One region of the Streptomyces sp. Ag109_O5-10 genome, then DNA from elsewhere that is predicted to be linked to it. Evidence: riboswitches for the same ligand, from Rfam matches in the RefSeq annotation. Region 1 holds a riboswitch; each other region holds the start of a gene.
The links. Region 1 has a riboswitch for cyclic di-AMP ahead of BLW82_RS46405 (NlpC/P60 family protein). Riboswitches for the same ligand answer to the same signal wherever they lie in the genome.

Region 1 (5,459 bases):
GAACGGATCAAGGACGGTCAACGGGACGTGGTGGACCCGGCGCTGCTCGGCACCCGCAACGTGCTCGGCGGCGTCGAGCGCACGCCGGAGGTGGAGACGCTGGTGCTCACCTCCACCGTGGGCGCGATCTTCGGCGACTACGCCGACGTCCGCGAGATGGCCGGCGGGGTGCTGACCGAGGAGTACTTCAACACCACCAGCACCGTGGCGAACAACCCCTACCACTACGCCAAGACGGTCGCCGAGCGCGCCGCCCGGGACGCCGGGGCCGCCCAGGACCGCTGGCGCCTGGTCTCGGTCAACCCCGGCCTGATCCTGGGCCCCTCCCTCGCCCCCGCCTCCGAGTCCGGCAGCCTCTTCCTGCTCGACGAGCTGTTCAAGGGCTGCTTCTGCTACGGCGCCCCGGACTTCAGCTTCACCACCGCGGACGTCCGCGACGTGGCCGACGCGCACATCGCGGCCGCGGAGAACCCGGCGGCCAGGGGCCGTTACATCGTGGCCAACGAGACGATGACGTCCTTCCACGAGATGTCCCGGATCATCCGCACCCGCCACCCCTGGGACCCGCGCCTGCCGCGCACCGCGCTCCCGCACGGCCCGGTACGCGTCCTGGGCCCGCTCTTCGGCCTCACCCAGGACTACATACGCAAGCACCTCGGCATCCGCTTCCGCGTCGACAACGGCCGCAGCGTCCGCGATCTGGGCATCGCCTACCGGCCCGTCGAACAGACCCTCCTGGACCACCACGAGAGCTGGCGCACCCGGCGGCGGAGGGTCTGAGCCCCACGGCCGCGGAGGGTCAGGCCGGGCGGATCACCCGGTGGATCGCCGACTCCCCGGCGTTGTAGATCGACTCCTCGCGGATGAGCGCCCCGGGGCTCGGCGCGTGCACCATAGTGCCGCCGCCCGCGTAGATCCCCACGTGGCTGTCGTCGTCGAAGAAGAAGACCAGGTCGCCCGGCTCGACGGCGGCCAGCGTGATCGGGGTGCCGGCCAGCGTCTGCTCCGGCGCGGTACGCGGCAGCGTGACGCCCGCGGCGCGCCAGGCGGCCTGGGTCAGGCTGGAGGCGTCGTACGCCCCCGGCCCGGTCGCGCCCCAGACACACGGCCGGCCGATCTGCTCCCGCGCGAACGCGAGCGCCTTCATCGCCTTGCCCGGCTCGGCGGCTGCGCCCGGCTGGAGGAAGGCGCCGGCGTCGGCGTAGCCGCCGGGCGCCGGCTCGGCGGTGGTGGGCACCGGGGCCGGGACCTGCGGGGGTGCGGTCGGCAGGGGCGTCGTGGGCACCGGGGCGGTGACGACCGGCGCGGGGGCGGCCATGGGCATCGCCATCGCGGGCGCGGCAGCGATCATCGCCTCGGGCGGCGCGGTCATGGCCGTCGGCATCGCGGCGGTCGGCGGTGCCGTCATCGGCGCCGCCATGGTGGCTGCCATGGGTGCGGGCATCGCCGCGGTGGGCGCCGCCATCGCGGTGGGCATGGCCATGCTGGTGTCGTATGCGTAGGCATAGGCGTACGCGCCGTCGGCGGACTGCATGGCCGCCGGATAGGCGCCGGCCACGTCGGCGGCGGGTGCCGCGGCGAAGGGGGCGGCCGTCGGCATGGCGGCCATGGGCGGGGCGGGGACGGCGGGGGCTGCCATGGGGTACCCGCCGGCGCCATAGGCGGTGCCGTATGCGGTGCCGAATGCGGTGTCGGCGGCGACCGGCGCAACGTCGGTGTAGGAGGCGGGCGCGTTCGGCGACATGACCCGGAAACCGCCGACGTCCATCGGGCTGGGGGCCGGGGCAGGAGCGACGGGCGCTGCGGTCGGGAAGGCGCCGCTGTTCGTGGGGTCCGCGGTCGGGAAGGCGCTGGTGCCCGTCATGGGGTCCGCGGTCGGGAAGACGCTGGTGCCCGTCATGGGGTCCGCGGTCGGGAAGACGCTCGTGCTCGCCATGGGATCGGCTGTCGGGAAGACGCCCGGGTCGGCCGGCGTCGGCATCGGGAACGAGCCCGTGGCGCCGGGCGTCATGATCCGGAAGGAGCCGGTGTCCCCCGGGGCCGGAGTCTGGGCGGCGCCCGCGTCCATGGCGGGCGCGCTCTGGTAGGTCCCGCCGACCGAGCCGCCCGGTGTCATGACGCGGAAGCCGCCCGTGTCCGCCGCGGCCCGGGTCGGGGCGCTGTCGGCACCCCCCGGGGTCATGATGCGGAAGGTGCCGGTGTCCGAAGGGGACACGATCGGGATGCCGCCCGTCTCGGTCACCGCCGGGAGCGCGCGGGTGGCGGCAGGGGAGTCGGGCCTGGCGGGGGCGCTGCCGGTGCGCTGGTCGGGTATGCCGACGGCGGGCGCCTGCCACTGCTGCGCCGGGGCCGGGGCCCCGGGTGTCGGCCAGGGGCTGGTCGACGGCGGAACGGCCTGGACGACAGGGGCCGGGGCAGGGGTCGCGTCGAGGGCGGCGATCGCGCGCTGCCCGGTGCGCTGGGACAGCACCTCGCGCGCCTTGGCGAGCTTGAGCTGGTTCTTGGTCTTCGAGGCACCCGGCGTCGGCCGCTGCGGCCCGGCGGCGGGCAGCGCCCGGGGCGCACCCGAGGTCCCCGCGGGCAGCGCCGCGGCGGGCCCCGCCGTCAATTCCAGCCTCGGGCGGGCCGGCAGCTCGCGCACGACCTCGATCTCGCTCTGCCCGGACGGTCCCGCGGTCAGCTCCAGCCGGGCCGGGCCGGAGTCCTCCAGCTGGCCGAGCAGGTCGGCGGCCATGGCGCTGACGGGCCGCCGCGGGCCGGGCCGGGCGGGCTGCCGGTCGGAGGGCAGCGCGGCCGGAACGCTCGGCCCGAGCTTCGAGCGCGCCCCCTCGAACCACTCCCGGGCGATGTTGTCGAGGCCCGGGTCGTCACGACGGGGCCGTTTGAACAGCGGGACGCCGCGTGAGCGCGAGCCCCCGCTCAACGCACGGGTGGCGTTGTAGTTCCCGGTGGCGTTCTCGGCCTGGTCGTAGAGGCTGTCGATCCGCTGCCGAACCTCGTCACGGCTCTCGGGCGCCATTGAGGGGTCGTGCTCCTTCCGTACTCCGCCTACCGGGTTAGCTGTCGGGTTCGGGCGGTCGAATCCGGAAGGCATGCCCTACGGCCTTTGTCCTTGCGGACGGCGGCCGATTCACCCCAGTGGTCGGTTGGGTCCCCGGCTCCGGATCAGCCCCTGAGGGGCACCGGACTCGGCGGAGGCCGCACGGCCCGACGGGATTCGCCGGGGGGAGCCGAGCGGCTTGCCCGTCAACTTAGCCAACTTGTGTCACTCGTGTGAAGGTTGAAGTGGCTAATGTCCGATACGTATTTGTGATGTTCGTCGTAGCGTTCGGAACTCGACCGTGCGGAACGGTATTTCGCGCGCATCCATTGCATTCGCAGGGTCACCGGGGCGTTGCCGTCGGTCGCGTTCGCCTGCCGCGGCGCACGCGCTTTCTGTGAGGTCACCGTGAATTCGCGGGTCTGTTGAACACGGTGGGGCTGTGAGCCGTATAGGGCGGGGGATTTCCATGCCCGGCCGCCCACGACACGCAGGGGAACGACCTTGAGACGCAACAGGCGCAGACGCCCGACCGGCGCACAACGCGCGACCTTCGCAGCGGTCGCCCTGATGCTCGGCGGCGGGGGACTGGTCGCGGTGAACGTCTATGCCTCGGCCACCGAGAACGGCGGGGACCAGGGACAGGTCGCCACCGGCCAGGTGCTGTCCGCGCCCACGATCTACTGCCCCGACGTCGGCAGCCGGCTGACCGCGGTTCCCGACGGCGCCCGGGCGGACGTCGACCGTGAACTCGCCCAGCTGGACCAGCAGATCGCCGCCGCCTACCAGCAACTCACCCAGTCCGCGGCCGAGATCGAGCAGAACCCCGGCTTCGCCGGCCAGACCATCATCGACCCGCTGAAGGCGGAGCGGTCCGAGTCCCTCCAGCGCATCGCCGACGCCATCGGCCGCGAGGGCGACCGCCCGCAGGGCCTCGACGAGCTCGCCGCCTGCACCCTGCGCTCCTCGAACCAGGGCGCCGGGCAGTCGGCGGCCCCCCAGGGCAGTGCCACGCCGAGCCAGAGCGGCCAGGGCGGCGCCGCGCCGAGCCAGGGCGCCGGAGCCGGCGGCCAGGGCGGCAACGGACCGGTCGCCGCCGACTACGCGGACATCACCTCGGTCCAGCCCAACGTCTCGACCCCGGCCGAGCGGTCCGGCGGCTCCACCGGCACGTTCTCCTCCAGCTGCGGTGTCAACGCGAACGGCCTGTTCAACTCGGACAACGTCATCGTCGCCCCCGGCGTCTCCAACGGCGCCCACCACTTCCACGACTACATCGGCAACCAGTCCAACAACGCCTTCGCCAGCGACCAGGACCTGGCGAACGCGCAGACCAGCTGTGCGGACCAGGGCGACAAGTCCACGTACTACTGGCCCGTGCTGCGGCTGCAGAACGGCAAGCAGGAGCGGGACGCCGACAAGCCGGGCGGCGGCACCGAGGGCAACGCCGGGCAGATCGTCACGGCCAAGCAGGTCACGCTGACCTTCGAGGGCAACCCCACCTCCAAGGTCACCGAGATGCCGCGGCTGCTGCGCATCATCACCGGCGACGCCAAGTCGTTCGTCAACGGCCCGGCCAACGCCAACGCCTCCTGGAGCTGCACCGGTTACGAGGACCGGCAGCTCAAGGACAAGTACCCCCTCTGCCCCTCCGGCAGCGACGTCGTGCGCACGTTCCGGTTCCAGAGCTGCTGGGACGGCCGGAACATCGACAGCGCCAACCACCGCACCCACGTGGCGTTCGAAGGCCCCGACGGCAGCTGCCCGGCCGGTTTCCAGGCCATCCCGCAGCTGGTGCAGCGCATCGTCTACGACGTGGCCGCGCCGAGTCTCCAGGACGGCGGCCGTACCGTCCCGCTGTTCGCGGTGGACTCGTTCCCCGAGCAGCTGCACAAGCCGGTCACCGACCACGGCGACTTCATCAACGTCTTCGACGAGGGCCTGATGCGGAAGATGGTCGACTGCATCAACTCCGGCCGCAAGTGCGGCGCGGGGGCCGACGAGCAGCCCCCGTCCCAGAGCGCGGAGCCCTCGCAGCCGAGCGGGACCGCGAGCCCGTCCGGGCCGCCGGCCGCGACGCAGAGCGCCGAGCCCTCCGAGCCCGCGACCCAGCAGCCGTCGTCGGACCAGCCGTCGTCCGAGCCCCCGGCCGGCACCCCGGCCACGGAGACCGCCACCGCCCCGGCCCCTGGCTCCGGTTCCGGCTCCACCGGGCTGCCGAGGGTCTACGCGACCGCGTCCCCGAAGAAGACGTCGACCACCAAGTCGTCGGGCGGCGGTGTGATCAACGAGCCGACGCGGCGGCCCGACACCCAGGCACCCACCGGCAGCGCGGCCGCCTCGCCGACCGGCACCGCGGCCGCCGCTCCGGCCGGCCAGGAGACCCCGCCCACCGGTTCACAGACCGAGCCCCAGACCG
Region 2 (5,459 bases), 5.0 Mb from region 1:
CGAGCGGGTCGAGGAGAGCGAGGCCGCCACGCCCGCGGCGGGCCCGGAGGAGACCGGTGCCATCGCCCCGGTCCGCTTCCACTCCAGATACGCGCCCGGGATCTCCTCCAGGAAGCGCGAGGGCGGGTTGTACGACGGCTGGCCCCAGGCGCTGCGCATCGCCGACCGCGTGAGGTAGAGCCGCTCCCGCGCGCGCGTGATGCCGACGTAGGCGAGCCGCCGTTCCTCCTCCAGCTCCTTGGTCTGGCCGAGGGCGCGCATGTGCGGGAAGACGCCGTCCTCCATGCCGGTCAGGAAGACCACGGGGAATTCCAGGCCCTTGGCGGTGTGCAGGGTCATCAGGGTGATGACGCCGTCGCCGTTCTCGTCCTCGTCGGGGATCTGGTCGGAGTCGGCGACCAGGGCCACCCGCTCCAGGAAGTCGGCGAGGCTTCCTGACTGCTCGCCCTCCCCGGACTCCTGCTCGAACTCCAGGGCCACGGAGGCGAGTTCCTGGAGGTTCTCGATGCGGGTCTCGTCCTGCGGGTCCGTGGAGTTCTGCAGCTCGGCCAGGTATCCGGTGCGTTCGTAGATCGCCTCCAGGACCGTGGCGGGGCCGGCGCCGGACTCCACGACCGTACGGAGGTCCTCCATCAGCGTGTTGAACCGCTTGACCGCGTTCGTCGACCGCGCGGCCATGCCGTACGCCTCGTCGACCCGCTTGAGCGCCTGCGGGAAGCTGATCTTCTCGCGCTGGGCGAGGGCGTCGATCATCGCCTCCGCGCGGTCGCCGATGCCGCGCTTGGGGACGTTGAGGATCCGCCGGAGCGGCACGGAGTCCTCCGGGTTGGCCAGCACCCGCAGGTACGCCAGGACGTCCCGGACCTCCTTGCGCTCGTAGAAGCGGACGCCGCCGACCACCTTGTAGGGCAGGCCGACCCGGATGAAGATCTCCTCGAAGACACGGGACTGGGCGTTGGTGCGGTAGAAGACGGCGACATCGCCGGCCTTCGCCTCGCCCGCGTCCGTCAGACGGTCTATCTCCTCGGCGACGAACTGCGCCTCGTCGTGCTCGGTGTCGGCGACGTAGCCGGTGATCTGCGCGCCCGCGCCGGCGTTGGTCCACAGGTTCTTCGGGCGGCGGGACTCGTTGCGCTCGATGACCGCGTTGGCGGCGGAGAGGATCGTCTGCGTGGAGCGGTAGTTCTGCTCCAGGAGGATCGTCGTCGCGTTCGGGTAGTCCTCCTCGAACTGGAGGATGTTGCGGATCGTGGCGCCCCGGAAGGCGTAGATCGACTGGTCGGCGTCACCGACGACGCAGAGCTCGGCGGGGGGCAGGTCGGGCTCGCCGGGCGGGGTGCCGGTGCCGTCGGCGCCGCCGCCGGTGCCGACCAGCTCGCGCACGAGGGCGTACTGGGCGTGGTTGGTGTCCTGGTACTCGTCGACCAGGACGTGCCGGAAGCGGCGGCGGTAGTGCTCGGCGACGTCCGGGAAGGCGCGCAGCAGGTTGACCGTCGTCATGATCAGGTCGTCGAAGTCGAGGGCGTTCGCCTCGCGCAGCCGCGACTGGTAGAGGGCGTAGGCCTGGGCGAGGGTCTTCTCGAAGCCGTCGCTCGCCCGGGCGGCGAAGTCCTCCTCGTCGACCAGCTCGTTCTTGAGATTGCTGACCTGGGCGCTGAACGACTTCGGCGGGAACCGCTTGGGGTCGAGGTCCAGGTCGCGGCAGACCAGGGCCATCAGGCGCTTGGAGTCGGCCGCGTCGTAGATCGAGAAGGAGGAGGTGAAGCCGAGCTTCTTGCTCTCCCGGCGCAGGATCCGCACGCAGGCGCTGTGGAAGGTCATCACCCACATCGCGTTCGCGCGCGGGCCGACGAGGTGCTCGACGCGTTCCTTCATCTCGCCCGCGGCCTTGTTGGTGAAGGTGATCGCGAGGATCTGGCCCGGGTGCACCTGGCGCGCGCCGAGCAGGTGCGCGATGCGGTGGGTGAGCACGCGCGTCTTGCCGGAACCGGCACCGGCCACGATGAGCAGCGGGGATCCGGCGTGCACGACGGCCGCCCGCTGGTTGTCGTTCAGCCCCTCCAGGAGTGCGGCCGGGTCCAGGGCCGGGCGGGCGGCACCGTCGCGGTAGTAGACGTCCCGGTCCGGGGGCACGTCGAACTTCCCGCCGAACAGATCGTCCGGAACCGGCTCCGGAGCGTGCTCGTCCTCGGGCGGCGGCGGGGGTTCCTCGTCGTGGCCGCGGGGGGCCTGGAGGCTCGCCAGGAAGCTGTCGTCAAAGAGGCTGCTCATCGCTCTCCGAGTCTAGGGCGCGCCACCGACAACCGGCCGCCGCCCCGAAAACTCGCCCCCGTGACCGAACGGATCCCCTCCGTCACAGCAGGTGGACGCGCGCCCCGCAGCCACCGACGCCCACCCCGGACCTTCGGATCCCTCCCGCCGGGACCTTTGGACCTACCCGGGCAAGTCGCCCATAACCTCTCGGATCGCCCCGCCCGAACAGAGCACAACGTTGAGGTCACGAAAATGTATCGGGCATATCGCACATCAAACTTCACAGAGACCACACGAGTTGGCTAGCGTGCCGGGCGGGCCGTACGACCCCCACCGGCGAACGTCGCCGGGCCGCACGGCCTCCGCCGAGTCCGGGGCGCCACCGCGCATCCGGAGCCGGGGACCCACACCGATCCCGGGGTGAATCGGTCCCGACTCCCCTCCCTGGGAGCGGACCGTAGGGCAACCCTTCCGAACCACCCGCCCGAACCCGACAGCTAACTCGGTAGGCGGAACACCGGAAGGAGTCGCCCCCCGTTGGCGTCGCACCGCAAGTCCCGGCCGTCAGGAGCGCGCGCGGCAGGCATACGCACCCCCGCGCTGGCCACCGCGGCCCTCACCTCCGTGGCCCTGTTCTCCCAGTCGGCCGAGGCCGCGCCCGCAGAGGACGGCAAGCCGAGCCTGGAGGAGGTCGAGAAGAAGGTCGACGCCCTCTACCGGCAGGCGGAGTCGGCGACCGAGAGGTACAACGCGGCCAAGGAGCGCACCGGCAGGCAGCGCAAACAGGTCGACGCCCTGCTGGACGACGTCGCCAGACGCGCCGAACGGCTCAACAAGGCACGTGCGGAACTGGGTTCGTTCGCCGCGGCCCAGTACCGGACCGGGGCGAGCGTTCCCGACACGGCGACCTTCCTGCTCGCGGACAGCCCCCAGGGCTACTTCGACCAGGACCAGCTGATGAGCCGCCTCACCTCGCGCCAGAAGGGCGCGGTCGACGACTACGTCACCCAGCAGTCCGCGACCATGAAGAAGCGGCAGGAGGCCACCGAGAGCCTCGAGTCGCTCACCGGGACGCAGGACGACCTCAAAGCCGCCAAGGCGACCGTGCAGACGAAGCTGGCCTCCGCGCGGGAGCTGCTCTCGCGGCTGACGGCCGCGGAGAAGGCCCGGCTGGCGGCGATCGAGAGGCGGCAGCGGGAGGCGGCGGCCCGCAAGGCGGCGGAGCTGGCGAGGCAGCAGTCCGCGGCAGCCGGCCAGGAGGCCTCGTCGTCCCCGTCGGCCTCGGGCGGCTCCGCTTCCGGTTCGGGCTCCGGCTCGGACTCCGGCACGGACTCCGCCTACGCCACGAAGGCCGCCAAGGCGATCGCCTTCGCCCGCGCGCAGATCGGCAAGCCCTACGTCTGGGGTGCCACCGGCCCCGGCTCATACGACTGCTCCGGACTCTCCCAGGCCGCCTGGAAGGCCGCGGGCGTCTCCCTGCCGCGCACCACCTACGACCAGGTGAACGCCGGCACCACCGTCTCCCTCGCCGACGCCCGCCCCGGCGACCTGGTCTTCTTCTACGACGACGTCAGCCACGTCGGCATCTACATCGGCAACGGCATGATGATCCACGCCCCGAAGCCCGGCGCCTACGTCCGGGAGGAGTCCGTCTACTACGGCGGCGAGTCGATCATCCACAGCGTGGTGCGCCCGGCCTGACCCCGCGGGGCGCCCGTCACTCCTCGGGCGCCCCCACCCGCTTCCCTCCGCCGGCCCGCACACACCACGGCGCCCGCCTGCCGCCACGCGTCCCCGGTCTCCCGCCGGCGCCCCTTGGCGCTCCTGTCCACCGCGCCCCTGCGGCTCGCGCGGCGCGGCACGGTTTCCGGTCCGCACGCGCGCGTGCCCCGCCCCTACCCCGGCCGGCTCTCCCTAGCATCAGGGGCATGTCCGGCATGTCACCCCTTCGCGCCTGGTGGGCGCGGCGTCCGCCGGCGGCCGGGGCCGCCGTGATGGCCACCGGCATCGTGTCGGTGGGGTTGCACCTGGTGGGCGCGGAGACCGTGTCCCGGGTGGCGCTGGTGGTGGCCTGCGTGATGTGGGTGGCGCTGGCCGCGGACTGCGTCGTACGGCTGGTACGGGATCGCCGGCAGTGGGCGGACCAGGCGCGGACGCCGGGCGCGCTGACCGCCGTGGCGGCGACGACGGTGCTGGGGACGCGGTTCTCGGCGCTCGGGTGGCAGCCTCTCGCCGAGGCCCTGCTGGCGCTGTCGGTGGTGCTGTGGCCGCCGTTGCTGGTCCTCGTCGTACGGCACTGGAAGCCGAGGATGCCCGGCGCGGTGTTCCTGGCCTGTGTGGCCACGCAGGGGCCGGCCGTGCTGGGCGCGACCCTGGCGGCGGCCCTGACCACGGCGTGGCTCGCCCACCTGTCGCTGGTCCTGTTCTGGCTGGGTCTCGCGATGTACGGGCTCGCCGTGCCCCGGTTCGAGTGGCGGCAGATCGCCCAGGGGCCCGGTGACCAGTGGGTGGCGGGCGGCGCGCTCGCGATGTCGGCGCTGGCCGGGGCGCGGCTGCTGGCCGCCGACAGCGCGCGGCTGTACCTGTGGAACGACGACGACCGGGGCGTCCTGCGCGTGGTGACGGTGGCGCTGCTGGTCCTGGACCTGGCCTGGTACGCCGTCCTGCTGGCCGCGGAGGTGGCGTGGCCCCGGCTCCGCTACGACGTGCGCCGCTGGGCGACGGTGTACCCGATGGGGATGACGGCGACGGCGACGCTGTCGGTCGCGGCCGCCGTCGGCGGCGCGTGGCTGAAGTGGCCGGGGCGGGTGCTGGTGTGGGTCACGGTGGCGGCCTGGCTGGCGGTCGCGGCCGGTGCGGCGGCGGGCGCCCGTGCCGTCCTCAGGAAGGCACGCTGAGGGTGCCGGGCATCCGGTCCACGACACGGCGCCGGAGGCTCAGGTCCACAGGACGGCGATGAAGATGTTCACCATCGTGAGCAGGCCGACCAGGCCGAAGGCGCCCTTCTCGACCTTCTCGTCGTCCCGTTTCACGTAGACGAGTCCGAGGATCACGATCAGCAGGGCGAGCTTCACGCCGATCTTGATCGTGTTGACGTGGTGGTCGTCGGCCTCGTTGAGGCCGACCAGGATCACGCCGGTCGCCAGCATGGTGAACGCGCCGTGCAGCATCCCGGGGACGAACCGGGCCGTGCCCTGGCCCATCGC
Region 3 (5,459 bases), 7.5 Mb from region 1:
TGCGCTGGTACGCGCCGACCGGACAGGCCAAGGGCTGGCGGCTGTGGATCGAGGGCTGGGCGGTGGCGTTGCGGGAGCCCGCGCTGCGGGACGTCACCAAGGAGCTGGACCAGCAGTGGAAGGCGGCCCTCGCCGAGGTCATCGCCGAGGGGGTGGCGGCCGGTGAGTTCCGGTGCCCCGACCCCACCGCGGCGGCGCTGCGGCTGACCGCGCTGCTCGACGGGCTCGCCGTCCAGCTGACCTCGTACCCCGGCGCGGTGCCCCGGGCCCGGGCCCGGGCGTGGGCCGACGAGGCGCTGGCGCGCGAACTGGGGCTGCCCGAGCAGTAGTAAGGGGCGGCCCGCAGTGCGGCCACCCCTTACCCGCCGGTTCCGCCTCAGGCCACGGAGGCGATCCGCATCTTGATGTCGTCCGGGGAGAGCGCCCCCTTGGCCGTCACGTGGTCGCCGGACGACTCGCCGCGCAGCCGGCGCCCGATCCAGGGGACCAGGTACTCGCGGGCCCAGTGCACGTCGTCGCGGCGGACCTCCAGGGTGCCGCGGGGCGGCAGCGGGGGCCACGGCTGGTCGGGGTCGGCCGGCACCTCGATGCCGAGCACCTGACCCGCGCGCAGCGCCACGCGCGTGTGCCCCTCGGGAGACAGGTGCAGGCGGTCGCCGTCCCAGGCCCGCCGGTCCTGCACGGTCTTGAGGGACCACAGGTCGAGGACCGGGCAGCCGTACCGGTCGGCGATGGCCCGGACATGTCCGTTGTACGTGGCGATCTTGCCGCGCAGGTGCTTGAGGACGGGCACGCCCCGGGTGTCGAACCCGGTGGTCACGAGCACCGTGCCGACGGCCTCGGTCAGCCGGGCCACGGCCCGCTCGAACCGCTCGGCCACCTCGTCGGGGTCGGTTCCGGGGCGGATGATGTCGTTGCCGCCCGCGCAGAAGGAGACCAGGTCCGGGGCGAGTTCCAGGGCCTGCGGCACCTGGTCCGCCACGATCTGGTCGAGCAGTTTCCCGCGTACGGCGAGGTTGGTGTAGCTGAAGTCGCCCTCGGGGCGCCGGTCGGACAGCAGTACCGCGAACCGGTCGGCCCAGCCGACGAACGCCCCGTCCGGGCCGGGGTCTCCCACGCCCTCGGTGAAGCTGTCCCCCACCGCCGCGTACGACCCGATCACTGATGCATTGTCACTCTTCGAATCGTCTCCCACGTCGGGCCATGATTCACCTTCGGCTGTGACCTACGCGACCGTAATAAGGGGTTGACGCTCGGTGAGATAAGACACCCTTAAATACTTTGCCAATCTTGGAATAAGTCCCTGACCAGCGGCGTTGACGTGTCGATCCCGAACGGGGCCGCGTGTGGGGCGGCCCCGTCGACACCGGGATATGCGCTCGGGTCAGCCGACGGTGACGCCCTTGGAGCGGAGGTAGGCGACCGGGTTCACGTCCGAGCCGTAGTCGGGGGTGGTGCGGATCTCGAAGTGGAGGTGCGGGCCGGTCACGTTGCCGGTCGCGCCGGAGAGGCCGACCTGCTGGCCCGCGGTCACGGTCTGACCGACCGAGACGGACAGGGCGGAGAGGTGGCCGTACTGCGCGTAGTAGCCGTCGGCCAGGCGGATGACGACCTGGTTGCCGTAGGCGCCGCCCCAGCCGGCCGTGACGACGGTGCCGGTGCCGACGGCCTTGACCGGGGTACCGGTCGGGACGACGAAGTCGACGCCCGTGTGGTAGCCGCTGGACCACATGCTGCCGGCCACGTGGTAGCCGGTGCCGATGGTGCCACCGGTGACCGGGAGGGTGAAGCCAAAGGCGGTCGTGACCGAACCGCCCGAGTTGTTCGAGGTGTGCGAGGCGTCTGAGGACGAAGCCGAGGACGAGGTGGACGACCCCGGGTTCGACTGCGCCTCGGGGCGGGCGCCGGAGTCCGTCGGCGCGGCGTGCCGGCCGCCGAGGGTGAGCTTGAGGCCGGGATGGATCAGCGAGGGATTGCCGCCGACCGCCTGCCGGTTGTCGGCGTAGAGCCGGTGCCAGCCACCGCGGACGTTCTGGTCGCGGGCGATCTTCGAGAGACAGTCGCCGGGCACCACCGTGTAGATCCGCCGCGCGGAATGCACGGCGCCGGAATTCCCTGCGGGGGCCTCCCTCACCGCGGCCCTCTCGACCACGGGAAGCGACTGGGTGGTCTTTTCGGAAAGGGACTGCGTGGTGGCCGCGTGGGCGCCGGTGGCCCCCATGAGCGGCAGAGCCAGCGCGGCGCCACCGGTTCCGGCGACGGCCATCGAGCGGGTGAGACGCTGGGACTTGGGACGGCGGTGCTTACCCTTCGCGGGCATGGCGCATTCCTCTCCTGCGCCTGCGAGGTGAGCTGTCGGGTTCGGGCTGGAGCTGCCCGGCCACACCGGAGGACGTGGCTACACCCCTAGCCGTCCCGGGAACCGGAACAGGCGGTCATACCTGGTGGGTCCCCCGCTCCTGCCGGGCACGGGTGAGTGTGTGTGGGGACTCCGGGCGGCGGCAGGATTCGGCGTTCCGACCGGATGTGCGGCGAACGTAAGCGAGTAGGACGGACATGGACAAGCACCCGGTTCCGGCCGTCCGGTTCCGACTTGATCCATAAAGGGAAATTCCGGTCACCCTCCGTGAATTCCGGCCCCCTGCGGATTTCCAATTCACCTGCGAAATCTCGGGATTACGTGAGCATGACGCGCGACGGACGGTCACGCATATGACGCTCCTCACGCACGTCACACCACGTCCACTTATTCCAGAGCAAGTAATGACGAAGGCACCAAGTCGGGCATATATGTCAGATCCGGCGGAACCGGAAGACTGCCGCATCCAGGTCACCCTTCAGCCCGGTACGCAGTCCGTGGTGCAAGAGCACGGCACCTCGATGCACTTCGCCCGTTTCGCGGCATTCGTACGCAGCGGTCGAGTCGAGCCCCTGCAGCCGCACCGCCGGGGCCGGCTCGCCGTAGCTCTGCGCCTGCAGCCAGGCCAGGACCACGGTCTCGTCGCCGAGCGTGTACTGCACCGCGCTGAGCCCGCCGGCCGGCGGCCGCAGCCGGAACTGGTCGCCACGCTGCACCTGGGGCCGGATCTCCTTGTAGAGCTCCACCCAGTGCCCAGCCTCGGCCAGCTCCTCCTCGGTCCACCGCGAGAGGTCGCCGCCGACCCCGAGCGCCCCGGCCATGGAGCTGACGAACCGGAAACGCAGGCTGCTGACCCGGCCGTTGAGCTGGTGGTTCGGGCTGTCGGTGACCCAGGCCGACATCACCCGGGCGGGGTGGATCTGGCTGAAGCCGTGCTGGATGGCGAGGCGGTCCAGCGGGTCGGTGTTGTCGGAGGTCCACACCTCGTCGGTACGGCTCATGATCCCGAGGTCGATCCGCCCGCCGCCGCCCGAGCAGGACTCGATGGCGACGTTCGGGTGGGCCGCGCGGATCCGGTCGAGCAGGGCGTACAGCCCGCGCACGTGGTCGACCCACAGGCGCTGCGGGTAGGGCTCGCCGGGCCAGCCCGCGTCCGTGAAGCAGCGGTTGAAGTCCCACTTGACGTAGTCGATCGGGGCGCTGGACAGCAGGGTGTCGAGCTGCTCCCAGAGGTACTCCTGGACGTCCTCGCGGGCGAGGTTGAGGATGAGCTGGTTGCGGAACTCCGTCCGCTTTCGTCCCTGCTGGTACTGGACCCAGTCGGGGTGGGCGCGGTACAGGTCGCTGTCCGGGTTGACCATCTCGGGCTCGACCCAGATGCCGAACTGCATGCCGAGGGCGTGCACGTAGTCGGCGAGGGGCTTGAGGCCCTTGGGGAAGCGGTCGGGGTTGGGCGTCCAGTCACCGAGGCCGGCGCGGTCGTTGGTGCGGGCGCCGAACCAGCCGTCGTCCACCACGAACAGCTCGACGCCGATCGCGGCGGCCCGGCGGGCGAGGGTGGCCTGCTGCTCCTCGGAGATGTCGAAGGTGGTGGCCTCCCAGGAGTTGAACAGCACCGGCCGGTCCTGGTCGGCGTCCGGAATGATGTACGCCCGCTGGTAGGCGTGCCAGGCACGGCTGGCTCCGCCGAAGCCCCCGTCGGTCCACAGGCCCGCGAAGACGGGGCTGGTGTACGACTCGCCCTCGGCCAGCATCAGCAGCCCCGAGTCGTCGTAGCCGGCGCCGCCGGTGATCTGCACGCGCGCGTCGGGGAGCTGGGCGACCGCGATCCGCCAGGAGCCGGACCAGCCGAGGGCGCAGCCCCAGACCTCGCCGCGCTCCTCGGTGGCGTCGGTGTCGAGGGCGACCCAGGGCAGGTGCTGGTGCCCGGTGTGGCCGCGGCGGCTGCCGATGACCTTCTCGCCGTAGGTGACCGGGGCGCTGGCGAGCCGGGACTCGGCGGCCCAGCGGCCGTGCAGCTGGGAGAGCCGCCAGCCCTCGCGGTCGGGGAGCGTCCAGGTGGCGGGGTCGGCGCGCAGCAGCTCCACACGCGTGTGTGCCTCGTTGTCGACGGTCACCCAGCGCTCGACGACGTCGCCGCGCATCCGGTAGTGCAGGGTGATGACGATGCCGTCGTCCGTGAAGCGCAGCCGGAGCTCGTCGTCCTCGACCTCGTACGTGTCGAAGGACCACTCGGTGCCCCGGCGCTCCTCGGTCCGCACGGACAGTGCGGGGCGGACGAAGCGGGGGCCGCCCTCGACGGGGTACTCCTCGCGGCCGTCCAGCGGCGACTCGAAGGGCCAGTAGCCGGGCAGCACCCGGGTGCTGAGCTCCTCGGCGTCGGCGAGCCCGATCCGGGGCCCCCAGTGCAGGTGGAGCAGTTCGTCGGACTCCGTCAGATGCAGCGCGTAGCTGCTGCCGGGGCCTGACAGCAGCCAGGTACGACCGTTTTCGGCGATGTCCACCATCGAGAAACCTCACACAGGGGCCAACAGATCCGCTCAAGCCCCAACATCATCAATGGCCGCGGGCCCCGGAGGCAAGGGTCCCGGGCCGCGGAGGCGAGCCTGTGGACAACTCATTGCCCGTGGAAACCGATGTCGTATGGTCGGTCCAGTGCCCGTCGACGAGCAGCGCCGACGGGGCCGACCGGGAGGAGCCCCCGTGACGCAGCAGGTCCCGTCGACCGAGCCCGAGCTGGCGGGTGTGCGCAACTTCCGTGACGTGGGCGGCCTGCCGACCGTGGACGGGCGCCGGGTGCGGTCGGGCGTGCTGTATCGCAGCGGCCATCTGGCGCACGCGACGGAACAGGACGCGGAGTTCCTCGCCTCGCTCGGCCTGCACACGATCTTCGACTTCCGCAACGCGGCCGACCAGAAGCTGGAGGGCCCGGACGTCGAGCTGCCCGGCGTACGGAACCTGAACCTGCCGCTGACCGACCCGGCGCACGGCGCCGACTTCTGGAAGATGGTCCGTGAGGGCGAGATCGACCAGCTGCGCGGGCTCCTGGGCGACGGCAAGGCCGCGGCCCGGATGGTCAGCTCGTACCGCACGATCGTCA
Region 4 (5,459 bases), 3.8 Mb from region 1:
CTCGCCCGCGCCGGTGACGCGTCACCCGCGCCGGTGACGCGGCGGCTCGACCGGAGCGGCAGGCGGTTCCGCGGCCGGAGTGACGGGCCGTTTCGCGGGCGGTGCCGCGGCCGCGGTTGGCCCGGTGGCCGGTGGCGTGGCCGGGCCGGCGGCCGGTGGCGCGGGCGGTGTCGCGGCCGGACCGGTTGCCGGTGCCGCGGCCGCGGTGAGGCCGGCGAGCAGGGCGAGGACGGCCGCTCGCGGTCGCGCTGCCGGGCCACACCCCCGGCAGCACCGGCTTCCACTTCCCCGACCAGGGCCTCTTCTTCACCGGCGACGCCCTGGTCACCCAGGAGGCCTTCACCGGGCACACCGGCCCCTGCCTCGTCTGCCGCGCCTTCACCCACGACTCCGCCGCCGCCCTCGCATCGCTGGACGCCATCGCCGGCCTCTCCCGGGACACCGTCCTGCTGCCGGGCCACGGCCGGCCCTTCGCCGACGGCCCCCGCGAGGCGGCCACCCGGGCCCGCCGCTTCGGCGTGCGCTGACCCGCTCCCGCGCGTGAGTCTTAACGCGTGTGACTCCCACCCTTCCGATGGCGTATGCTGGTGTCACCGACGCGGGGTGGAGCAGCTCGGTAGCTCGCTGGGCTCATAACCCAGAGGTCGCAGGTTCAAATCCTGTCCCCGCTACTGAAACCCAGGGCCGGAATCCGAGATTCGAGGATTCCGGCCCTGAGTCGTGTCCGGGCGCGTGTTCCTCATCACACACTTCCGCACTCATCCGCCCGGCCCACACCGTTCGCCCCACCCGCTCGCAGCCGCAAACCTGGACGGACAGGCATCGAAGACACCGGACGCATCGAACACCGTGAGCAGATCGCACACGGCGAGGACATCGCACACGGCGAGCGCATCGAGGACATGGGACGGCAGGGGGGTCGCGTGGTGGGCCGTGCGGAGTTGGAGCAGCGCGGTCCGGCGTCCGCCCGCGTCCTCGCCCGCTTCCTGCCCGCGCTGCTGATCTGCGCCGGCGTCTGTTACGACCGCCTCACCCCCGCCCCCTTCACCGCGGTCCCCTTCTTCACGGCCGCCCCGCTGATCGCCGCGCCCCTCTCCTCGCTGCGCACCACCCTCCTCACCGGCCTGGCCGCGCTCCTCGCCACCTACGCCGTGCACGCCCGGCTCGCCCTGCTCCCGGACGACGACGCCGTCACGGAGATCCTCACGGTGATCACCGTCTCCGCCCTCGCCGCCGGCATCAACCGGATCGTCCGTCTCGGCGACCAGCGCCTCGCGACGGCCCGCGAAGTCGCCGAGGCCGCCCAGCGGGCCGTGCTGCCCGAGCCCGCCGAGCGGATCGGCGGCTTCGAGATCGCCGCCCGCTACGAGGCGGCCCAGGAGGGCACCTTCGTCGGCGGCGACCTGTACGCCGTCCAGGACACCCCGTACGGCGTGCGGCTGGTCGTCGGCGACGTCCGCGGCAAGGGGATGGGCGCGGTCGCCGTCGTCGCCGTGGTCATCGGCGCCTTCCGGGAGGCCGCCGAGCAGGAGGCCACGCTGGAGGCGGTGGCCGGCCGGCTGGAGCGGGCGCTGGCCCGCGAGGGCGCCCGGCGCGGCGGCGCCGACGCCCACGAGGGGTTCACCACCGCCGTACTCGCCGAACTCCCGCACGGCGACGGCACGCTCCGGCTCGTCAACCGTGGTCATCCGCCACCCCTGCTGCTGCACGGCGACGGCGAGGTGCGCCCGATACGGGCGCCGGAGGCCGCGCTGCCGCTCGGGCTGGGCGAGCTGGAGGCGTGGCCCGACCGGGCGGCCGAGCACGCGTTCCCGAGTGGGGCCACGCTGCTGTTGCACACCGACGGCCTCTCCGAGGCGCGGGACGCGCACGGCCGCTTCTACGATCCGCAGCGGCGGCTGACCGGCCGCGCCGCCACCGCCCCCGGCGCCCTGGTGGCCCGGCTCGCGGCCGAGGTGCGCCGGCACACCGGGGGCGCCATGACCGACGACATGGCGCTGCTCGCGGTACGGCGGCCCTGAACGGCGGGCGGTCACGGTCGGTGTCCGGACGACCGCCCTGCGCATGACAACTGAGTCACCATCAAAACCTGTGTGACTCCTGAGCTGAGCAGCGCGCACCGTCGACTCGACCGGTTTCGACCGGTCATGGCAGGTAAGTCCGAGCTTTGAAAGCTTAATGATCAAGACGAACTGCTTGGAATCTGATAGCCGGGTCTATTAACGTTCGATAACGCAGCGCGGTCGTCCCAGCCGTCACCCGCGACGGCTCCGTGCGCACGCGCCGAATCCCGCAAGGGAACCGGGGAACCACCACCTTGGGGTGAATCGCACGGCTACCGCCGGGTACGAAACGGCCGGTATACGCGCGTAGGAGACCTTCCCGCTCCGAACCCGTCAGCTAACCCGGTAGGCAGCGGAAGGAAAGGAGTGCGCCCGCGTGGCGTCCAACCCGCCTGCTCCGACAGCCCCGTTCGTGCCCAGCCAGCGCCGGCCCGAGACCTTCGCCTACGGCGGCTACCGCACCGACGAGGGCCCCTTCGAGGAGTGGAACCCCACCGAGGAGTCCCTCTCCGCGGCCCGCGGCCGGCACCGGGTCGCCAAGCAGAAGGGCGGCGGCCTCGCCCGCAGCTCCACGGTTCTCGGCGTCGGCGTCATAGCCGCCGTCGGCGCGGGCGGCATGGCCAGCGCCAACACCGGCAAGCCGCCGGTCTCCATCTCGCTGCCCGACCTGCCCTCCTCCGTCGACGCCCTGCTCGGCGAGGGCAGCGGCCACCAGGCCACCCAGACCGCGCTCAGCAGCGTCACGACGACGAGCGCCACCGACGCGGACTCCTCCTCGTCCGACGCCGGCGAGGCGCTGCGCAGCCGGATCATCGCCCAGGCCGCGCAGCAGCAGAACCAGCTCGACACCAAGGCCAGCGCCAAGGCCGTCGCCGCCGCCGACAGGGCGGTCGCGGACGCCGAGGCCCAGGCGGAGAAGGCTGCCGCCGCCAAGGCCGCCGACGCCAAGGAGAAGGCCGAGGCCTCCGCGAAGCAGAAGGCCGAGCAGGCCCGCCTCGCCGCGCTGGCCAAGCAGTACACGCTGCCCGTCGTCTCGTACACGATCACCGGCACCTTCGGCCAGGCCGGCTCCATGTGGGCCTCCGGCTACCACACCGGCCTCGACTTCGCCGCGCCCACCGGCACGCTGATCAAGGCCGTGCACAGCGGCACGGTCACCGAGGCGGGCTGGGCCGGCTCCTACGGCTACCGCACGATCATCACCCTCGACGACGGCACCGAGCTGTGGTTCTGCCACCAGTCCTCGATCGGCGTCAAGGTCGGCCAGAAGGTCGCCACCGGCGACGTCATCGGCCGGGTGGGCGCCACCGGCAACGTGACCGGCCCGCACCTCCACCTGGAGGTCCACCCGAACGGCCAGGCCACCGCCATCGACCCCATGACCTGGCTGCGCGGCAAGGGCCTCAACCCCTGACCCCGGCCCGGAACGCACCGACCGGCTCCCGGCGGCCCTGACGACAACCCCCGGCGTCAGGGCCGCCGGCGTGCCGACCGCGGATTCCGCTTTTACGAGACCTTCGTAATCGACAGGGATGGGTCCCCGGGCGGCCCGCGTTGAAGTAGGGCATGACTGCTCTTCGCAAACTCGGCTCTTCCGACCTCGAGGTCTTCCCGCTAGCCCTCGGCGGCAACGTCTTCGGCTGGACCGCCGACGAGGACACCTCCTTCGCCGTCCTCGACGCGTACACCGCCGCGGGCGGCAACTTCGTCGACACCGCCGACTCGTACACGGCGTGGATCGAGGGCAACAAGGGCGGCGAGTCCGAGACCATCATCGGGAAGTGGGTGAAGGCGCGCGGCAACCGCGACGACGTCGTCATCGCGACCAAGGTCAGCCAGCACCCCGAGTACCAGGGCCTGTCCGCCGCCAACATCAAGGCCGCCGCCGACGCGTCCCTGCGCCGTCTCGGCACCGACCGCATCGACCTGTACTACACGCACTTCGACAAGCCCGAGATCCCGGTCGAGGAGATCATCGGCGCGCTGGACGAGCTGGTGCGGGCGGGCAAGGTCCGGCACATCGCCGCGTCCAACATCACGCCGGAGCGGCTCCAGGAGTCCCTGGACTTCTCCGACCGCGAGGGCCTCGCCCGGTACGTGGCCCTCCAGCCGCACTACAACCTGGTCTCGCGCGACACCTACGAAGGCCCCCTCCAGGACCTGGCCTCCCGCACCGGCCTCGCGGCCGTCCCCTACTTCTCGCTGGCCGCCGGCTTCCTCACCGGCAAGTACCGCCCCGGTACGACGGTCGACAGCGCGCGAGCGGGCCGGGCCGCCCAGTACGCCGAGTCGGAGCGCGGCCAGCGGGTGCTGGCGGCCCTGGACGAGATCGCCGCGGCCCACGACGCCCCGATCCCCACGGTCGCCCTCGCCTGGCTGGCAGCCCAGCCCACCATCACGGCCCCGATCGCCTCGGCCCGCACGCTGGAGCAACTCCCACCGCTGCTGGGCGTCGCCGACCTGACCCTGACGGACGAGGAACTGACGAAGCTGACGACGGCCTCGGCCTGACGACGGCCGGCCCCGCTCCGTCCTTTCCGCCGCAACGGTGCCTCCCCAGCCCTCGGCTGGGGAGTTGTAGTTAGGCGCGTACGTGAGTCGGCCGCGACAGTGCTCAGCCCTCGCGGCGCGTTCCGGCGGTGCCGAGCCGTCCGCAACCCCGAAGCGCTAGTTCCGGTACGGGTTGTGGGCCGGATACGGCACCGCCGCCCCGTGGGCCGGCGCCGCGTAACCGGCGTGCCCCGGCCGCCACCCGCCCGGCGCAGCCGTCCGCGCCGCGTACTCCATGGCCGGCCGCACCAGCTCCCGTCGGCTCCACAGCTCCGTCAGCAGCTCCCGTTCCCGCGCCATGAAGTCGGCCGCCGCCCGCCCCCGCCGCCCCCGGCGCCGCAGCAGCGCCAGCGTCGTCGCGTACCCCTCGTACTCGGCGACCGCCCGACCCGCCGCCTTCCCGAAGTGGTACGCCGCGTACTCCCGGGCCATCTGCCGCGCCCGCATCGACCCGAGCACGAACGGCTCCGCGGTGCCCAGCCACCCCGCGTAGACGTACACCGGCAGCTCCTCCCGTACGGCCCGCAGCTCGCGCTGCCGCGTCCAGACGGCCAGCCAGGTCAGCAGCCCGAACGCCGGCACCATGAACATGCCGTACACGGCGAAGAACCCGTACTGCCCGAACGTGGACGAACCGTTCCAGAACGCGTGCATGCTCATCGCGAGCAGCAGCCCGGCCACCGGCACCAGCACCCGCCGCGCCCGCTGCCGTTCCCCGGAGAGCGCGGCGATGCCGAAGCCGATGCCGGTGAGGACGGTGAAGAGCGGATGCGCGAACGGCGACAGCACGATCCGCACGAAGAACGTCGCGGCGGTGACGGAGGCGATCCCGCTGTCCCCGGTCAG

Region 2: linked by a shared signal. The riboswitch ahead of BLW82_RS16735 (C40 family peptidase) and the one ahead of BLW82_RS46405 (NlpC/P60 family protein) in region 1 are both predicted to bind cyclic di-AMP.
Region 3: linked by a shared signal. The riboswitch ahead of BLW82_RS05765 (M23 family metallopeptidase) and the one ahead of BLW82_RS46405 (NlpC/P60 family protein) in region 1 are both predicted to bind cyclic di-AMP.
Region 4: linked by a shared signal. The riboswitch ahead of BLW82_RS22615 (M23 family metallopeptidase) and the one ahead of BLW82_RS46405 (NlpC/P60 family protein) in region 1 are both predicted to bind cyclic di-AMP.

Annotation. Positions count from the first base shown of each region.
Region 1 covers NZ_FNTQ01000001.1:8,694,327-8,699,785, forward strand. Annotated here, with positions in the region: gene BLW82_RS39615 (NAD-dependent epimerase/dehydratase family protein) at 1-780, shown strand, start outside; gene BLW82_RS46405 (NlpC/P60 family protein) at 800-3,019, opposite strand; cyclic di-AMP (ydaO/yuaA leader) riboswitch at 3,030-3,204, opposite strand; gene BLW82_RS39625 (DUF1996 domain-containing protein) at 3,611-5,459, shown strand, end outside.
Region 2 covers NZ_FNTQ01000001.1:3,665,896-3,671,354, forward strand. Annotated here, with positions in the region: gene pcrA (DNA helicase PcrA) at 1-2,271, opposite strand, end outside; cyclic di-AMP (ydaO/yuaA leader) riboswitch at 2,607-2,782, shown strand; gene BLW82_RS16735 (C40 family peptidase) at 2,791-3,954, shown strand; gene BLW82_RS16740 (tellurite resistance/C4-dicarboxylate transporter family protein) at 4,182-5,150, shown strand; gene BLW82_RS16745 (hypothetical protein) at 5,190-5,459, opposite strand, start outside.
Region 3 covers NZ_FNTQ01000001.1:1,224,109-1,229,567, forward strand. Annotated here, with positions in the region: gene BLW82_RS05755 (TetR/AcrR family transcriptional regulator) at 1-329, shown strand, start outside; gene BLW82_RS05760 (SGNH/GDSL hydrolase family protein) at 377-1,162, opposite strand; gene BLW82_RS05765 (M23 family metallopeptidase) at 1,385-2,320, opposite strand; cyclic di-AMP (ydaO/yuaA leader) riboswitch at 2,325-2,485, opposite strand; gene BLW82_RS05770 (alpha-galactosidase) at 2,794-4,866, opposite strand; gene BLW82_RS05775 (tyrosine-protein phosphatase) at 5,063-5,459, shown strand, end outside.
Region 4 covers NZ_FNTQ01000001.1:4,932,101-4,937,559, forward strand. Annotated here, with positions in the region: partial or broken gene BLW82_RS22600 (MBL fold metallo-hydrolase) at 231-527, shown strand; tRNA gene BLW82_RS22605 (tRNA-Met) at 598-671, shown strand; gene BLW82_RS22610 (PP2C family protein-serine/threonine phosphatase) at 903-2,021, shown strand; cyclic di-AMP (ydaO/yuaA leader) riboswitch at 2,272-2,432, shown strand; gene BLW82_RS22615 (M23 family metallopeptidase) at 2,440-3,477, shown strand; gene BLW82_RS22620 (aldo/keto reductase) at 3,630-4,574, shown strand; gene BLW82_RS22625 (PrsW family intramembrane metalloprotease) at 4,731-5,459, opposite strand, start outside.